One region of the Streptomyces sp. NPDC052036 genome, then DNA from elsewhere that is predicted to be linked to it. Evidence: riboswitches for the same ligand, from Rfam matches in the RefSeq annotation. Region 1 holds a riboswitch; the other holds the start of a gene.

What was found. Region 1 has a riboswitch for thiamine pyrophosphate ahead of AB0L95_RS35950 (cytosine permease). Riboswitches for the same ligand answer to the same signal wherever they lie in the genome.
Region 2: it holds a riboswitch for thiamine pyrophosphate, as region 1 does, so the genes downstream of both, thiO (glycine oxidase ThiO) here and AB0L95_RS35950 (cytosine permease) in region 1, are expected to answer to the same signal.

Annotation. Positions count from the first base shown of each region.
Region 1 is NZ_JBFAWW010000043.1:26,473-33,750, forward strand. Features, by position in the region: gene AB0L95_RS35915 (hypothetical protein) at 83-400, opposite strand; gene AB0L95_RS35920 (thiolase family protein) at 527-1,714, opposite strand; gene AB0L95_RS35925 (WhiB family transcriptional regulator) at 1,865-2,137, shown strand; gene AB0L95_RS35930 (DNA starvation/stationary phase protection protein) at 2,134-2,616, shown strand; gene AB0L95_RS35935 (DUF3140 domain-containing protein) at 2,683-3,021, shown strand; gene AB0L95_RS35940 (endonuclease) at 3,029-3,685, shown strand; gene AB0L95_RS35945 (jacalin-like lectin) at 3,837-5,168, shown strand; TPP riboswitch at 5,262-5,355, shown strand; gene AB0L95_RS35950 (cytosine permease) at 5,347-6,777, shown strand; gene thiD (bifunctional hydroxymethylpyrimidine kinase/phosphomethylpyrimidine kinase) at 6,774-7,278, shown strand, end outside.
Region 2 is NZ_JBFAWW010000026.1:81,672-88,949, reverse strand. Features, by position in the region: gene AB0L95_RS29400 (NAD(P)/FAD-dependent oxidoreductase) at 1-501, shown strand, start outside; gene AB0L95_RS29395 (hypothetical protein) at 576-1,502, opposite strand; gene metF (methylenetetrahydrofolate reductase [NAD(P)H]) at 1,559-2,482, opposite strand; gene thiE (thiamine phosphate synthase) at 2,604-3,254, opposite strand; gene AB0L95_RS29380 (Rv2175c family DNA-binding protein) at 3,368-3,733, opposite strand; gene AB0L95_RS29375 (FAD-dependent oxidoreductase) at 3,886-5,112, opposite strand; TPP riboswitch at 5,334-5,446, shown strand; gene thiO (glycine oxidase ThiO) at 5,445-6,611, shown strand; gene thiS (sulfur carrier protein ThiS) at 6,608-6,808, shown strand; gene AB0L95_RS29360 (thiazole synthase) at 6,813-7,278, shown strand, end outside.

The DNA.
Region 1 (7,278 bases):
GTGCCCGGCCCTGGCCGCAGGGCCGCCGCCGCCCGAACTCCCGCTCGCGGCGCGGGGATGGCCGTACGCCCGGCGGTGGGCATCACAGGCTCCTGTCCGACGCGCCGAGCCAGCGGTCGTCCTGGAACTCGGCGGGGATCCCGTCGCTCCACGGATCGATGGCGCGGCTCTCCAACTCCTCGAACCACCGGTCCCGTTGGGACTCGGGGAGCCGCTGCCCGCACCACGGACAGAAGTCGATACCGATGCTCGCCGTACCGCCGTCGTGGACGACGAGCCCGTACTCCTGGAACCTCGCGGTGAACAGGATCAGCGCGTCCGGGCAGGTGAAGGCGTCGTCGTGCCGTTCACAGCGCCGGTTCACCTGTTCCGTCATCGCCGCACAGCAGTGTCGGGTCATCGCCTCGGCTTCTCGTCGATCGTCGTGTCGTCGCAGTAGATCATGGCCTCGACGATCGCCGACCGGGGGCCGTGCTCTCCGCCGTCCACCGGCCCACCGGCACCGTGCCGGGCGCGGGGCAAGGCGCTACGGGCGTTCCACGAGCACCGTGCTGCCCTGCCCGACGCCCACGCACATGGTGGCGAGCCCGCGGGCGGCCCCGGTGCGGCGCATCCGGTGCAGCAGGGTCGTCAGGATGCGTGCGCCCGAGCAGCCGAGCGGGTGCCCGAGGGCGATGGCGCCGCCATCGGGGTTGACCAGCTCCGGGTCGATGCCGAGACGGTCGACGCAGGCGAGGGTCTGGGCGGCGAACGCCTCGTTGAGCTCGGCCTCCTCGACGGAGCCGATCGTCCAGCCGACCCGGGCGAGGGCCTTCTCGGTGGCGGGGACGGGACCGATGCCCATCACGTCCGGGTGGACGCCGGCCGAGGCGCCCGCGACGTAGCGGCCGAGGGACTCCAGGCCCAGTTCGTCGAGGGCTTCCTCGCTGACGAGGAGGAGTCCGGCGGCACCGTCGTTCATCGGTGAGGCGTTGCCCGCGGTGACGGTGCCGTCCTCGCGGAAGACCGGCCTGAGGCGAGCGAGTTTCTCGTACGAGGTGTCCTCGCGGACGCTTTCGTCGGCGGCGACCACGACCCCGTCGGGCCTGGTCACGGGCAGCAACTCGCTGTCGAACCAGCCGTTCTTGCGGGCGTCCGCGGCCCGGCGGTGGCTGCGCAGCGCGAACTCGTCCTGGCGGGCGCGTTCGATCCCGTACCGCTCCGCGACCTCCTCGGCGGTCTCCCCCATGGACAGCAGTCCATGGAGGTCCTTCATCGCGGGGTTGACCAGGCGCCAGCCGAGACGGGTGTCGGCGGTCTCCATACGGTGCGGCAGTACTTCGTCGGGGCGGGGCAGCACGAAGGGGGCGCGGCTCATGGACTCGGAGCCGCCCGCGAGCACGATGTCCGCCTCGCCCGCGGCGATCGTGCGGGCGGCGGCCGTCACCGCCTCCAGGCCGGAGGCACACAGCCGGTTGACCGTGGCGCCCGGGACGGATGCGGGCAGCCCGGCGAGAAGGACGGCCATCCGGGCCACGTTGCGGTTGTCCTCGCCGGCCTGGTTGGCGGCGCCCCAGTAGACGTCGTCGATACGGGCCGGGTCGAGACCGGGCACCTGTGCGACCAGGTCGCGGATCACCGCTGCGGCGAGGTCGTCGGGCCGTACGGAGGACAGGGCGCCGCGCAGCTTGCCGATGGGGGTGCGGCGGGCTGCCGCGAAGTGGACGGTACGCACGACGGGACTCCTGATCGACCTCAACCATTAATTAGCACCGCTAGTTTTGAACTATAGACCGCGGACGCCCCGCCGGGAAGCTCCCAGACCTTGTTCCCGGGCGCGCTCCTGCCGGGTTTCACCCCATCCGCCCCGGGCACCCGGGCGGCCATGGAGTGGTTGCGGCACGCGGCATGCCTGGGCGAGGACCCCGATCTGTTCTTCCCGGTGGGGTCCACAGGGCCCGCGCTGGAGGAGACCGCCGCCGCCAAGCGCGTCTGCCGCCGCTGCCCGGTGATCGGCGAGTGCCTGGACTGGGCGCTGCGCAGCGGACAGACGGCGGGCGTCTGGGGCGGCACCGGCGAGCAGGAACGTGCCGAGTTGCTCCGGACCGCGAAAGACCGGACGCCAAGGACGCCGAGGACAAGGAGAAGCGCACGATGACCGTGGTGCACGGCACGCTGACCGAACCCGCACGCCGGGTCACGGGGGACGCCCTGCAGGAGACCCTGGTGGATCTGCTGGGGCTGTCACTCATCGGAAAGCAGGCTCACTGGAACATCGTCGGACCGAGGTTCCGTTCGATCCACCTCCAGTTGGACGAGGTGGTGGCAACGGCACGCTCGTACGCCGACACGGTGGCCGAGCGGGCCGCCGCGCTCGGCGTCCCGCCGGACGGCCGGCCGGAGACCGTCGCGTCCGCCTTCGGCCTGCCGGGCGTGAAGGACGGCCGGCTGCGCGACACGGATGTCGTACGGCTGATGGCGGAGTCGCTTCAGACGGCGATCGGACGGCTGCGCACACGGATCGACACCACGGAGAAGGCCGATCCGGTCACCCAGGACCTGCTGATCGGCCTCACCGCGGAGTTGGAGAAGCAGCGCTGGATGTTCGACGCGGAGAACTGGCCGCGGGAGGACTGAACCGGAGCGGCCGGGCCCGCCGAGGACGGACAGGGCCCGGCCGCCGAGGGCGGAGAGGAGTACGCCATGACCGACGCCCTGGAGATGGACGCGCTGTGGGCCGAGTTCCACCGCGTGGTGAACATGACGTCCCAGGAACTGGCGGCCTGGCTGCGGGTCCGTGACGCGGGCGAGGACACCGAGCCGCTGCCCGAGCGGGCGGGCCCGCCGACCGGGCGGCTCGTCCTCGCGATCCTGCAGAAGCGGCGCACGGATCTGACCGACGACGACGTCCAGGTGATGTACGAGGTCGTGGACACCGTGACCGGCCGGCAGGACCTGGAGAGCGAGCCCGAGGCGGTGGACGACGAGCGGCGCCACCGGTTGATGACGATCGGCCATGACCCGCTCCGGCCGGGGAGGTGAGACCGCCGTGCCCCGCCGCGACACGGCGGACCGCGTCGTCGCGGAACTGGTCGGCGAGCACGGGCACACCTACGCCGAGGAGGCCGGCATCCCGCTCAAGGACACCCCGCAGCCGCTCTACCGGCTGCTGCTGATGGCCCTGCTGCTGAGCGCCCGCATCCGCACCTCGATCGCCCTCGAGACGGTGCGGGCGCTGCAGGACGCGGGTCTGCGGGATCCGCGGCGCATGGCCGGGGCCGACTGGCAGGAGCGCGTGGACGCGCTGGCGCGGGGCGGCTACCGGCGCTACGACGAGCGCACGGCCACCCAACTCGGCAACGGCGCAGAGCTGTTGACGGAACGTTGGGGCGGCGATCTGCGGCGGATGCGGAAGGAGGCGCACGGGGACGTTCCTGAGCTGCGCCGGTTGCTTCAGGAGATACCGGGGATGGGGCCGGCCGGTGCCGACATCTTCCTTCGGGAGGTACAGCGAGTCTGGCCGGAGGTGGGGCCCTATCTGGACGCCAAGGCCCTGTCCGGGGCGGAGCGGCTCGGCCTGCCCAAGGATCCGCAGCGGCTGGTGCGGCTCGCCGGGGACACCGAACCGGCGGTGCTGTCGGCCGCGTTGGTGCGCGCGGCCCTGGACGAGAACGTGGCGCAGGAGGTCCTGGAACACGCGGCATAGGGTCGTCGTCGACGCTGGGGCGACCGGTGGGTGAAGTCTTCTCCGAAGCGGCAGAAAGCGCATTCCCTCACAGCTTCGGCCGCTACGTTGGCCGTTACGTTTTGGCATGCGCGCAACATCATTCTCCCGTCACCCCAGGAGCCGTACCCCCATGCGCAGACTCCTCGCCACCCTCGCGGCGACGGCCGCCGTGTTCGGTGGACCCACCAGCGCCGCGCCCGCCGCGACGGCGGCCGGCTCGGGCACGTTCCGCGTGCTCACCTACAACGTCGCGGGCCTCCCCGAAGGCCTCTCCAGCGCCCCGACGCCCCGCCAGTCGAGCACGACGACGATCGGCGGGCGGCTCGGCCCGTACGACATCGTCCATGTGCAGGAGGACTTCAACTACCACTCCTACCTGTACGCCTCCGACACACACCCCTACCGCACGCCCACCAGCGGCGGGGCCGGCATCGGCAGCGGCCTCAACACGCTGTCCGGCCTGCCGTACGACACCGATGACTTCGAGCGCGTCCACTGGAACTCGTGCCAGTACGACTCGGGCGACTGTCTCACCCCCAAGGGCTTCACGTTCATGCGGGAACGGCTCGCCGAGGGCGTGTACGTCGACTTCTACGACCTGCACACCAACGCCGGTACGAACGACGGCGACCTGGCCTCGCGCGCGGACAACCTCAGCCAGCTGTCGGACTTCGTCCGCACCCACTCCGCGGGCAACGCCGTCGTGGTGATGGGCGACACCAACACCCGCTACACACGCTCCGGTGACACGATCGCGGAGTTCGCCGCGGCGGCCGGTCTCACCGACGCCTGGGTCCAGCTCGTGCGCGGCGGCACCCCGCCCGCGAAGGGCAGCGACGCACTGGTCTGCGACGAGAACGCGGTCACGAACAGCTGCGAGGTCGTCGACAAGATCCTCTACCGGGGCAGCAAGCTCGTCTCGCTGAACGCCACCTCGTACAACAACGAGCACGCGAAGTTCCTCACCGACGACGGGCTCATGCTCTCCGACCACGACCCGATCACCGCGACGTTCGGCTGGACGCGCAACTCCGCCTTCCAGCTCAGTGACCAGTTCGGCGGGCCGCACGGGGACTACTACAACGACATCGACAGCGTCCCGGCGGGCGCGCGCGCCACGAGCATCACCCTGCGCAGCGGCTCCCGTGTCGACCGTATCGGCCTGACACTGAGCAACGGCACCACGCTCGCCCACGGCGGTACCGGCGGCACGGCGTCGACCCTCACCCTGGGCAGCGGCGAGTACGTGACGAGCGCGCAGCTGTGCGAGGGCACGAACGCCGGCCACACGAGGATCTTCTACGCCAAGTTCACGACCAACCTCGGCAACAGCCTGGCGGGCGGCACCACGACGTCCGACTGCGTGACGCGTACGGCGCCCAGCGGCTGGCAGATCGCCGGATTCCACGGCCGCTCCGGCGACGAGGTCGACAAGACCGGCTTCATCTACACCCAGCGCTGACACCGCACGTCGTAGGGGGAGAAGGGCCGCTGCCGGATCCGGCGGCGGCCCTTCCTTGTGGCACATCCCGGAGCTCGGGTTAATCTTGCCGCCGTACCGGACACGGGGTGCCCCGCCAGGGGCTGAGATCACACCCGTCGAACCTGAACCAGTTCGTACTGGCGGAGGGATGTCTTTCATGCCTGTGGCGCATGTTCCCGGCGGGCTGCCCGCCGACAGCCGGCGAGCCGTCTTCGACGGCCGGATGCCCAGCGCTCCCGGCGATCTCCGGATCGAGGGGCACGGCATCGAACCGGTCCCCGAGACCCATCGCTACGGCGGCGCGGGCCGACTGTTCACGGTGTGGTTCGCACCCAATCTGACCATGACCGGTGTGTTCACCGGCACCATAGGCATCGCGCTCGGCCTGGACTTCACCACCGCGCTCGCCGCCGTCGTCCTCGGCACGGTGATCGGCGCGGTGCCCACCGCCTATCTGAGCACCTGGGGCAGCCGTACCGGCGCCGGGCAGCTTCCGCTCGCCCGGCTCGCGTTCGGGCGGGCGGTCGCGCTGCCCGGTGTGCTGCAGTGGCTGTCGTCGGTCGCCTGGGACGCGCTGATCGGGCTCTTCGGCGGGGACGCGCTGGCGCGGCTGTGCGGCTGGCCGTTCTGGCTGGGGGTCCTTGCCATCATGCTGGCGCAGGGGGCCCTGGGAGTCCTCGGCTACGAGGCCATCCACCGCCTCCAGATCGTCATGACCTTCGTGCTCGCGGCCGCTTTCGCGCTGATCGCCCTGCGGATGTCCGGCAGCGTCCAGGTGGCCGCGACAGGCAGCGCGCACGGCGCCGACCGGGCGGGCGCGTTCGTGCTGACCAGCACCATCGCGCTCAGTCTGGCCCTGTCCTGGGCCCCGTACGCCAGCGACTTCAGCCGCTATCTGCCGCGTGCCACGTCCCGTCCCCGGATGTTCTGGTGCACGCTGCTCGGGCTCGTGGTGTCCTACGTGGCCGTCCAGGCCCTCGGGCTGTGGGGCGCGTCCGCGCTGACCGACCAGACGGCCACCGGGGTGGACGCGCTGCTGGGCGGGGGCGCGGGGGGCGCCTTCGGGCTGCTGGCCGTGGCGCTCGCGGCACTGTGCAGCAACGCGATGAACGACTACAGCGGCTCGCTGGCACTGCAGACCGTGGGCGTACGCATACCGCGCCCGGCGGCGGCCGCGCTCGCCGTGCTGCTCGGCTTCCCGCTGGTGCTGTGGATGCACGCGGCCGACACGACGGCTCGCTTCCAGAACGTCCTGCTGTTCGTGAGCTACTGGATCCCCGGGTTCGTGGCGATCGTGGTCGTGGACTGGCTCGCCCGGCGCGGCACCCGCATCGATCTCGCGGCCGAGGCGGCCCGGCCCCGGCAGGCCTGGCCCCCGGTACTGGCGTTCGCCGTCGCCTTCGCCGCGGCGGTGCCGTTCATGGACACCGGCCTGTACGTGGGCCCGGTCGCCCACGCGCTGCACGGCGCCGACATCTCGTACTACGTGGCGTTCGTGGTGGCGCTCGCGGTGTACGCACCCCTGCGCGCCCGACAGCCCCGCGAAACCCGAGGAACCACAGAGACCCGAGAGGAGGGTCGCGCATGACCGCGCCACCCCGTGTGCTCACGATCGCCGGATCCGACTCCGGCGGCGGTGCCGGGATCCAGGCCGACCTCAAGACGATGCTGGCGCTCGGCGCCCATGGCATGAGTGTGATCACCGCGGTCACGGCGCAGAACTCCGTCGGGGTGCAGGGCGCCTGGGAGCTGCCCGCGGAGGCGGTCCGCGCGCAGTACCGCAGCGTCGTCGACGACATCGGCGTCCAGGCGGTCAAGACCGGCATGCTCGCCTCGCCCACCCTGGTCACGACGGTGGCCGACCTGCTCACCGACGTGGCGGCCCCGGTCGTCGTGGACCCGGTCAGCGTCTCCAAGCACGGGGACCGGCTGCTCGCCGACGACGCGCTGGACGCCGTACGCACCCGGCTGCTGCCGCTCGCCACGGTCACCACGCCCAATCTGGACGAGGTCGCGGAGCTGACCGGCCTCCGGGTGACCGACGAGCCCGGGATGCGGCGCGCGGCCGAACGCCTGCTGTCGTACGGGC
Region 2 (7,278 bases), on a different contig from region 1:
CGGACGGTGGTCCACCCGGCCGGCCGCGAGGCCGAGTTGGACCGCCTGTTCGGGGCGGACGCCGGACTGCCGGCCGCCCCGACGGTGACCGTGCTGCGCCCGGACGACCCCGCGCTGGTGCCCGACGCGGAGCACGAGGCGGTCACCCTGTCGGTCACGGCGCCGGCGGGCCTGAGCCCGTCCGCGTCCGCTGTGGACCGGATCGTCGAGACCGCCGAGCGCGCGATACCGGGTCTGCGTGACCGGGTGCTGTGGCGGGAGGTGCGCGCCCCGGGCGACATCGCCGAGGAGACCGGTGTGCCCGGCGGCGCGGTCCCGGCACCGGCCCTCGCGGCGGCCGGCGGACGGCTGCTGCAACCGGCCAACAGCACGCGTCTGCCGGGCCTGTTCACGGTCGGCGGCTGGTCCCACCCCGGGGGTGGGCTTCCGCACGCCGGGATGTCGGGGGCCCTGGTCGCCGGGCTGATCGTGGAGGGACCGGACTTCCGGGGCTCGCAGTGAGGCACCGTAAGTCCGGTCGTACGCGAGGGCCCGGTGCTCGGCACCGGGCCCTCGGACAGACGTGAGGCGTTCGCTCAGAAACGGTACTGCTCGTCGTAACCGTGGCCCTGCGCGGTGCCGTTCGGTGCGGCGCTGTTCCCCTGGTACGGGTACGGCTGCTCCTGCGGGAGCTCACCGCCGTACGCGTCCTCGTTGCTGCGCTGCTGGGGCACCCAGACGCCGTTGGCGGGGGTCTCGCCGTACGTACCGCCCGGGTACTGCTCCTGGCCGTACGTCTGCTGTCCGTACTGCTCCTGGCCGCCGTACGCGGGGTCGTAGCCGCCGCCGTAGGTCTGGGAGCCGGCGTAGGGGTCGGAGTAGCCGCCGTACTGCTGCTGGGCGCCCTCGTAGCCGTAACCCTGCTGGTCGTAGCCGTAGCCGTCGTAGGCGTAGGCCTGCTGCTGGTCCTGGGGCTGGCCCGCGTTCGCATAGGACGGGTCCGTGGCGGCCGCGTACGCCGCGCCGGTGTAGACGCCGTACGAACCGGTCTCCTCGGGGAGCGGCTGCGGCTCGTACACGGCGGTCGCCTCGGCGGTGCTCTCCGCGGGCTGGGCGCGGGCGAAGACGTTGTCGTCGTCGTAGACGGCGTCGTCCTGCGCGGGCATCGCCGCGGTCAGCTGCTCGTCGTCGGGGCCGTCGGCCTCCGGCATCTGATCCTGCCGAGCCGCCTCGCCCCGGCGGCGCTTGCTGCCGCCGCCCTCACGCGGACGGTTGCCGACCGCCCAGCCGGCCGCGAAGCCGCGCCGGAACGACAGCGTGACATAGGTCTGTCCGACCGCGAACGCCGCGGCGCCCACTGCGATGACCAGAACCGAGGCGCTCAGCACGCCGAGCACGACTCCGAGGAAGCCGACGAACGCCAGCAGCCGCCAGCGCAGGCGAGCCTTGTACTGCAGCAGCACCTCGCCGAGAAGCCACAGCGCGACGATGCCGAACGCGATGTAGAGGACCGCCCAGCCCATGTACGCCCCTCTCCCAGTGGCCGCTACGCAGTCTGTCGTAGGTCGGTGCGACCGGTCTAGGCCCGCTGTGGAGGGTGCAGGCCCAGATTTTCGTAGATTTCCAGCGTCGCCGTGGAGTTGTTGAGTGTAATGAAGTGCAGTCCGGGGACTCCCTCGGCCAGCAGCCTCGCGCAGAACTCCGTGGCGAACTCGATGCCAATCGAGCGTACAGCCGCCGCATCGTCTTTGGCTGCGAGGATCCGCTCTTTCAGGGCTTCGGGGAGGGCGGCGTTGCTGAGCTGTGGCAGCCGCTCCAGCATCCGCACGCTGGTGACCGGCATGACCTCGGGGATGACCGGGGTCGCACAGTCCGCCGCGGCGACCCGGTCCCGCAGCCGCAGATACGACTCCGGCTGGAAGAACATCTGGGTGATCGCGTAGTCGGCGCCGGCCCGGCACTTGTCGACGAAGTGCGAGACGTCCGATTCCCAGTCACTGGACCGCGGGTGCATCTCGGGGAAGGCGGCGACCCCCACACAGAAGTCGCCCGCCTCCTTGATGAGCCGGACCAGTTCGGCCGCGTAGGTCAGGCCCTTGGGGTGCGGGACCCACTCGGCCATCGGGTCGCCGGGCGGATCGCCGCGGACGGCGAGCATGTTGCGGATCCCGGCGTCCGCGTACTGGCCGACGATGTTGCGCAGCTCCGCGACGGAGTGGTTGACCGCGGTGAGGTGGGCGACCGGGGTCAGCGTCGTGTCCGCGACGATCTGCTCGGTCTCCTTCACCGTGCCCGCGCGGGTGGAACCGCCCGCGCCGTAGGTCACGGAGACGAAGTCCGGGGCCACCGCCTCGACCCTGCGCAGCGCGCTCCACAGGTTCCGCTCACCCTTGGGGGTCTTCGGCGCCGAGAACTCGAACGAGTACGTCGTCTTGCCGGTGGCGAGGATGTCACGCACCGTTCGCGCGCGATCAGTCCTCGTGGATGCGGTTCCGAGGGCCATAGTCGCAGGTTAGCCAGGGGGAGGCGGTCCCCCAACCGGACGACGTGGATTTGCCGGAATTGTCGCACTGTTGTCCACCAGTCGGACACCGGCGCACGATCGGGCCGACGAGCCGGGCGTCCTACGCCGTGCGCAGCCGCTTCGCGAACTCTGCCGCCGCCGCGCCGGGGTCGTCCGCCTCCGTGATCGCGCGGACGACGACCACCCTGCGGGCGCCGGCCTCCAGCACCTGGTCCAGATTGCCGAGGTCGATGCCTCCAATGGCGAACCAGGGCCGGTCGGTGCCCAGCGCGGCGGTGTGCCGGACCAGGTCGAGGCCGGGGGCGGGGCGGCCGGGCTTGGTGGGGGTGGGCCAGCAGGGGCCCGTGCAGAAGTAGTCCACTCCGTCCTGCGCGGCGGCGGACTCGGCCTCCGCCACGGAGTGTGTCGAGCGGCCTATGAGGACGTCGTCGCCGAGGACGGCGCGGGCCGCGGGGACGGGAAGGTCGCCCTGCCCGAGGTGCAGGACGTCCGAGGCGGCGGCGTGGGCGACGTCCGCGCGGTCGTTCACCGCCAGCAGTCTGCCGTGGCGGGCGCAGGCGTCGGCGAAGACCGCCAGGTGCTCCAGTTCCTCGGCCGCCTCCATGCCCTTGTCGCGCAGCTGCACGATGTCGACGCCGCCGGTCAGGACCGCGTCGAGAAACTCGGCGAGGTCGCCCTGGCGGGTGCGGGCGTCCGTGCACAGATAGACGCGGGCGTCGGCGAGCCGCGCGGTGCGGGCGGTGTCGGGCACGGTGGGTTCCCCCCGGGGGGTCGGTGGCGTACGGGCCGCGGCGGGCGCGGACGGCCGGAGGCCGGGGCCCCTGGACCCGCGGCCCGTACGCCGGACGGTTGGTCTCGCTCGGATCAGACGGCGAGCGCCTGCGCGCGGCGCTTCACCTCCGTGCCGCGATTCTCCATGAGGGCCTGTGCGGGGGTGCCGGGGAGGGTCGGGTCGGAGGTGAACAGCCACTCGATCATCTCTTCGACCGTGAAGCCGTCGTCCCGCAGGAGGGTCAGGGTCCCGGACAGGCCCTTGACCACCTTGTCCCCGTCGATGAAGGCGTCGGGGACGTGCAGTGCGCGGTTCTCGCCACGGCGTACGGCGATGAGCTGGCCCTCCTTGACCAGCTGCCGCACGCGGGTCACCTCGACGCCGAGTGCCTCGGCGATGTCGGGGAGGGTGAGCCAGCCGGGGACGAGAGCATCAATCTTTGCGTCAATCTCGGTCACGGGATCAAGCGTGCCATCCCGGACTGACAGTCGGAAGCGGGGCGCCTCCGGTGGAGTGCCGGTTGCCTCCGGCGGTGGACACGAAGGACCCCGGCCGTCCCGCGAACGGGGGGCTGCGCGAGGGCCCGGACGCAGCGCCCGGGATCTGCCCCCTACGCCGTGGCCTCCTTCAGCGGGCGCGACGGGTCCGCCAGCAGTTCCGGGTCCATCGGGGTGCCCGACTCGATCAGACGGCGGCCCTGCGCCAGGTCCCGGGGGCGGCCCACCGCCAGCAGGCCCACCAGGCTGCCCGCGCGCAGCCAGCACACCGCCCAGGCGGCGCCCTGCGGGTTCCCGCGCCAGACGGTCGTGTCGGCCGCGGCGTGGTGGCCCACGTACTGGACGAAACGGCCGAACTGCTCCGACCAGAAGTACGGCACGGGGTCGTACGCCATCGGCGTCTCCCCGATGATGTTCGCGGCGACCGTGCGCGGGCCCTGGAGGGCGTTGTCCCAGTGGTGGACCAGCAGGCGCTGCTCGTACCGGCCCGACGGGAAGGACGCGCAGTCCCCGACCGCGTAGACGTCCGGCACGGAGGTGCGCAGGTGCTCGTCGGCCAGCACCTCCCCGTGCACGCCCAGCTCGATGCCCGAGCCCGCGAGCCACGCCGTGGCCGGGCGCGCCCCGATGCCCACGACCACCGCGTCCGCGGGCACCCGGGACCCGTCGTCGAGCACCACGGCCCCGGGCTCGATGCGGTCCACGCGCGCGTGGGTGCGCAGTTCGGCCCCGCTGTCCGCGTACCAGGCCGCCATCGGTGCGGCCACCTCCGCGGGCAGCGCCCCCGCGAGCGGCCGGTCCGCGGCCTCCACCACGGTCACGGCGCAGCCCGCCTCGCGCGCCGCGGTGGCGAACTCGGCACCGATCCAGCCCGCGCCCACCACCACGATGTCGTGCTGCTCGGCGAGGACCGGCCGCAGCCGCTCGGCGTCGTCCAGCGTGCGCAGCAGATGCACCCCGGGGACGCCTTCCGCGCCCGGCAGCTGGATCGGTTCCGCTCCGGTGGCGAGAACGAGCACGTCGTAGGGGACCGATCCCTCCACGGTGTCCAGCTCATGATCGCCGGGGCGCAGGCCGACCACCTCGCAGCCCAGCCGCAGCTCGATGCCGAGGGCCTCGAAGTCGACGTCGAAGGCGGAGCCCTCGGCCTTGCCGAGCAGCACGGCCTTGGACAGCGGCGGCCTGTCGTACGGCTGGTGCGGCTCCGCCCCGATCAGCGTCACCCGGCCGGTGAACCCCTGTTCGCGCAGCGCGACCGCGGTCTGCACCCCGGCCATGCCCGCACCCACGACGACGACGCGCCGTGCCGAATCGCCCCGCTCCTGCGTCTGCTCGCTCACCTGATCACCCTAGCCAACTGACAATGTGTCAGTCAGCGGGCATGCTGAGTGACCTGCTGCACAGCACTCGTCCCGCTGCCTGCCGCGACCCCGCCCGAACCGTGCCTGCCGGGAAACCGGGGCGGTCCCCTTGCGCCTACCCGCCGTGGCGCACCACAACCTCGGTCCCCGGGAGGCTCCCTTACCGGCACGGACGGCCACGGATTAGGGTGGCCCCCGTAACAAGCACTCGCGGGAGCCCGGACGCACCGGGCTGAGAGGGAGGCTGGCCGGCCTCCGACCGTACGAACCTGATCCGGATCATGCCGGCGAAGGGAGGGGGCTGAATGCCCATGTCGCCCATACGTGCCTCGGACGTCCTCGTCGTCGGGGGCGGGATCATCGGACTCGTCACGGCCTGGCGCGCCGCACAGCACGGGCTCGCCACGACCGTGGTCGATCCCGCACCGGGTGGCGGCGCCGCCCAGGTGGCCGCGGGAATGCTGGCCGCCGTCACCGAACTGCACTACGGCGAGCAGACGCTGCTCGCGCTCAATCTGGAGTCCGCGCGGCGCTACCCGGACTTCGCCGCCGAGCTGACCGAGGCCACCGGCCAGGACCTCGGGTACCGCCGGTGCGGCACGCTCGCCGTCGCGCTGGACGCCGACGACCGCGCCCATCTGCGGGACCTGCACGCCCTGCAGCAGCGCTCCGGCCTCGCGTCGGAATGGCTGAACGGCCGTGAGTGCCGACGCCTGGAGCCGATGCTCGCGCCCGGGGTGCGCGGCGGGCTCAAGGTCGACGGCGACCACCAGATCGACCCGCGGCGGCTGGTCGCGGCGCTGGTCACGGCCTGCGAACGGGCCGGGGTCGGCTTTCACCGGGGGTGGGCCGAACGGCTGACGGTGCTGCGGGGGCGGGCCGCCGGCGTCAGGACCGCCGACGGCACCGAGCTCGCCGCGGAACAGGTCGTGCTCGCCGCGGGCAGTCTCAGCGGGCAGCTCGCGGGGGTGCCCGACGAGGTGCTGCCGCCCGTGCGCCCCGTGAAGGGGCAGGTGCTGCGGCTGACCGTGCCGAAGCGGTACGCCCCGTTCCTGAGCCGTACCGTGCGCGCCGTCGTCCGCGGCGGCCACCTCTACCTGGTGCCGCGCGAGAACGGCGAGCTGGTGGTCGGCGCGACCAGCGAGGAGCTGGGCTGGGACACCACGGTCACCGCGGGCGGGGTCTACGAGCTGCTGCGCGACGCGCACGAGCTGGTCCCCGGGATCACCGAGCTGCCGCTCACCGAGACCCGGGCCGGACTGCGCCCGGGCTCCCCGGACAACGCGCCGCTGCTCGGCCCGACCGAGCTGGACGGCCTGCTGCTCGCCACCGGCCATTACCGCAACGGCGTCCTGCTCACCCCGGTGACCGGCGATGTCATGGCCCATGTCCTGACCACGGGCGACCTCCCGGACGAGGCCCGCCCCTTCACCCCCCGGCGGTTCGCCGCCACCGCGCTCACGGAGCAGCCCGCATGAACATCTCGGTCAACGGAGAGTCCCGACAGTTCGCTCCCGGCATCGCACTGGACGCCGTCGTACGGGCCCTCACCGCGGCCCCCTCGGGAGTGGCCGCCGCCCTCAACGAAACCGTCGTCCCGCGCACGCAGTGGCCGTCGACCGCCCTCCACGAGGGTGATCGCGTCGAGGTCCTCACCGCCGTCCAAGGAGGCTGATCCCATGGCCGACGACCCCTTCGTCCTCGGTGGCACGACGTTCTCGTCCCGGCTGATCATGGGGACCGGCGGCGCGCCGAGCCTCGATGTCATGGAACGGGCGCTGGTAGCGTCCGGCACGGAGCTGACGACGGTCGCGATGCGCCGCGTCGACGCCTCGGTGCACGGCTCGGTGCTGTCCGTGCTCGACCGGCTCGGGATCCGGGTGCTGCCCAACACGGCGGGCTGCTTCACCGCGGGCGAGGCGGTGCTCACCGCCCGCCTCGCGCGCGAGGCGCTCGGCACGGATCTGGTGAAGCTGGAGGTCATCGCCGACGAGCGGACCCTGCTGCCCGACCCCATCGAGCTGCTGGACGCGGCCGAGACCCTGGTCGACGACGGTTTCACCGTGCTGCCGTACACGAACGACGACCCGGTCCTCGCCCGGAAGCTGGAGGAGGTCGGCTGCGCCGCGATCATGCCCCTCGGCT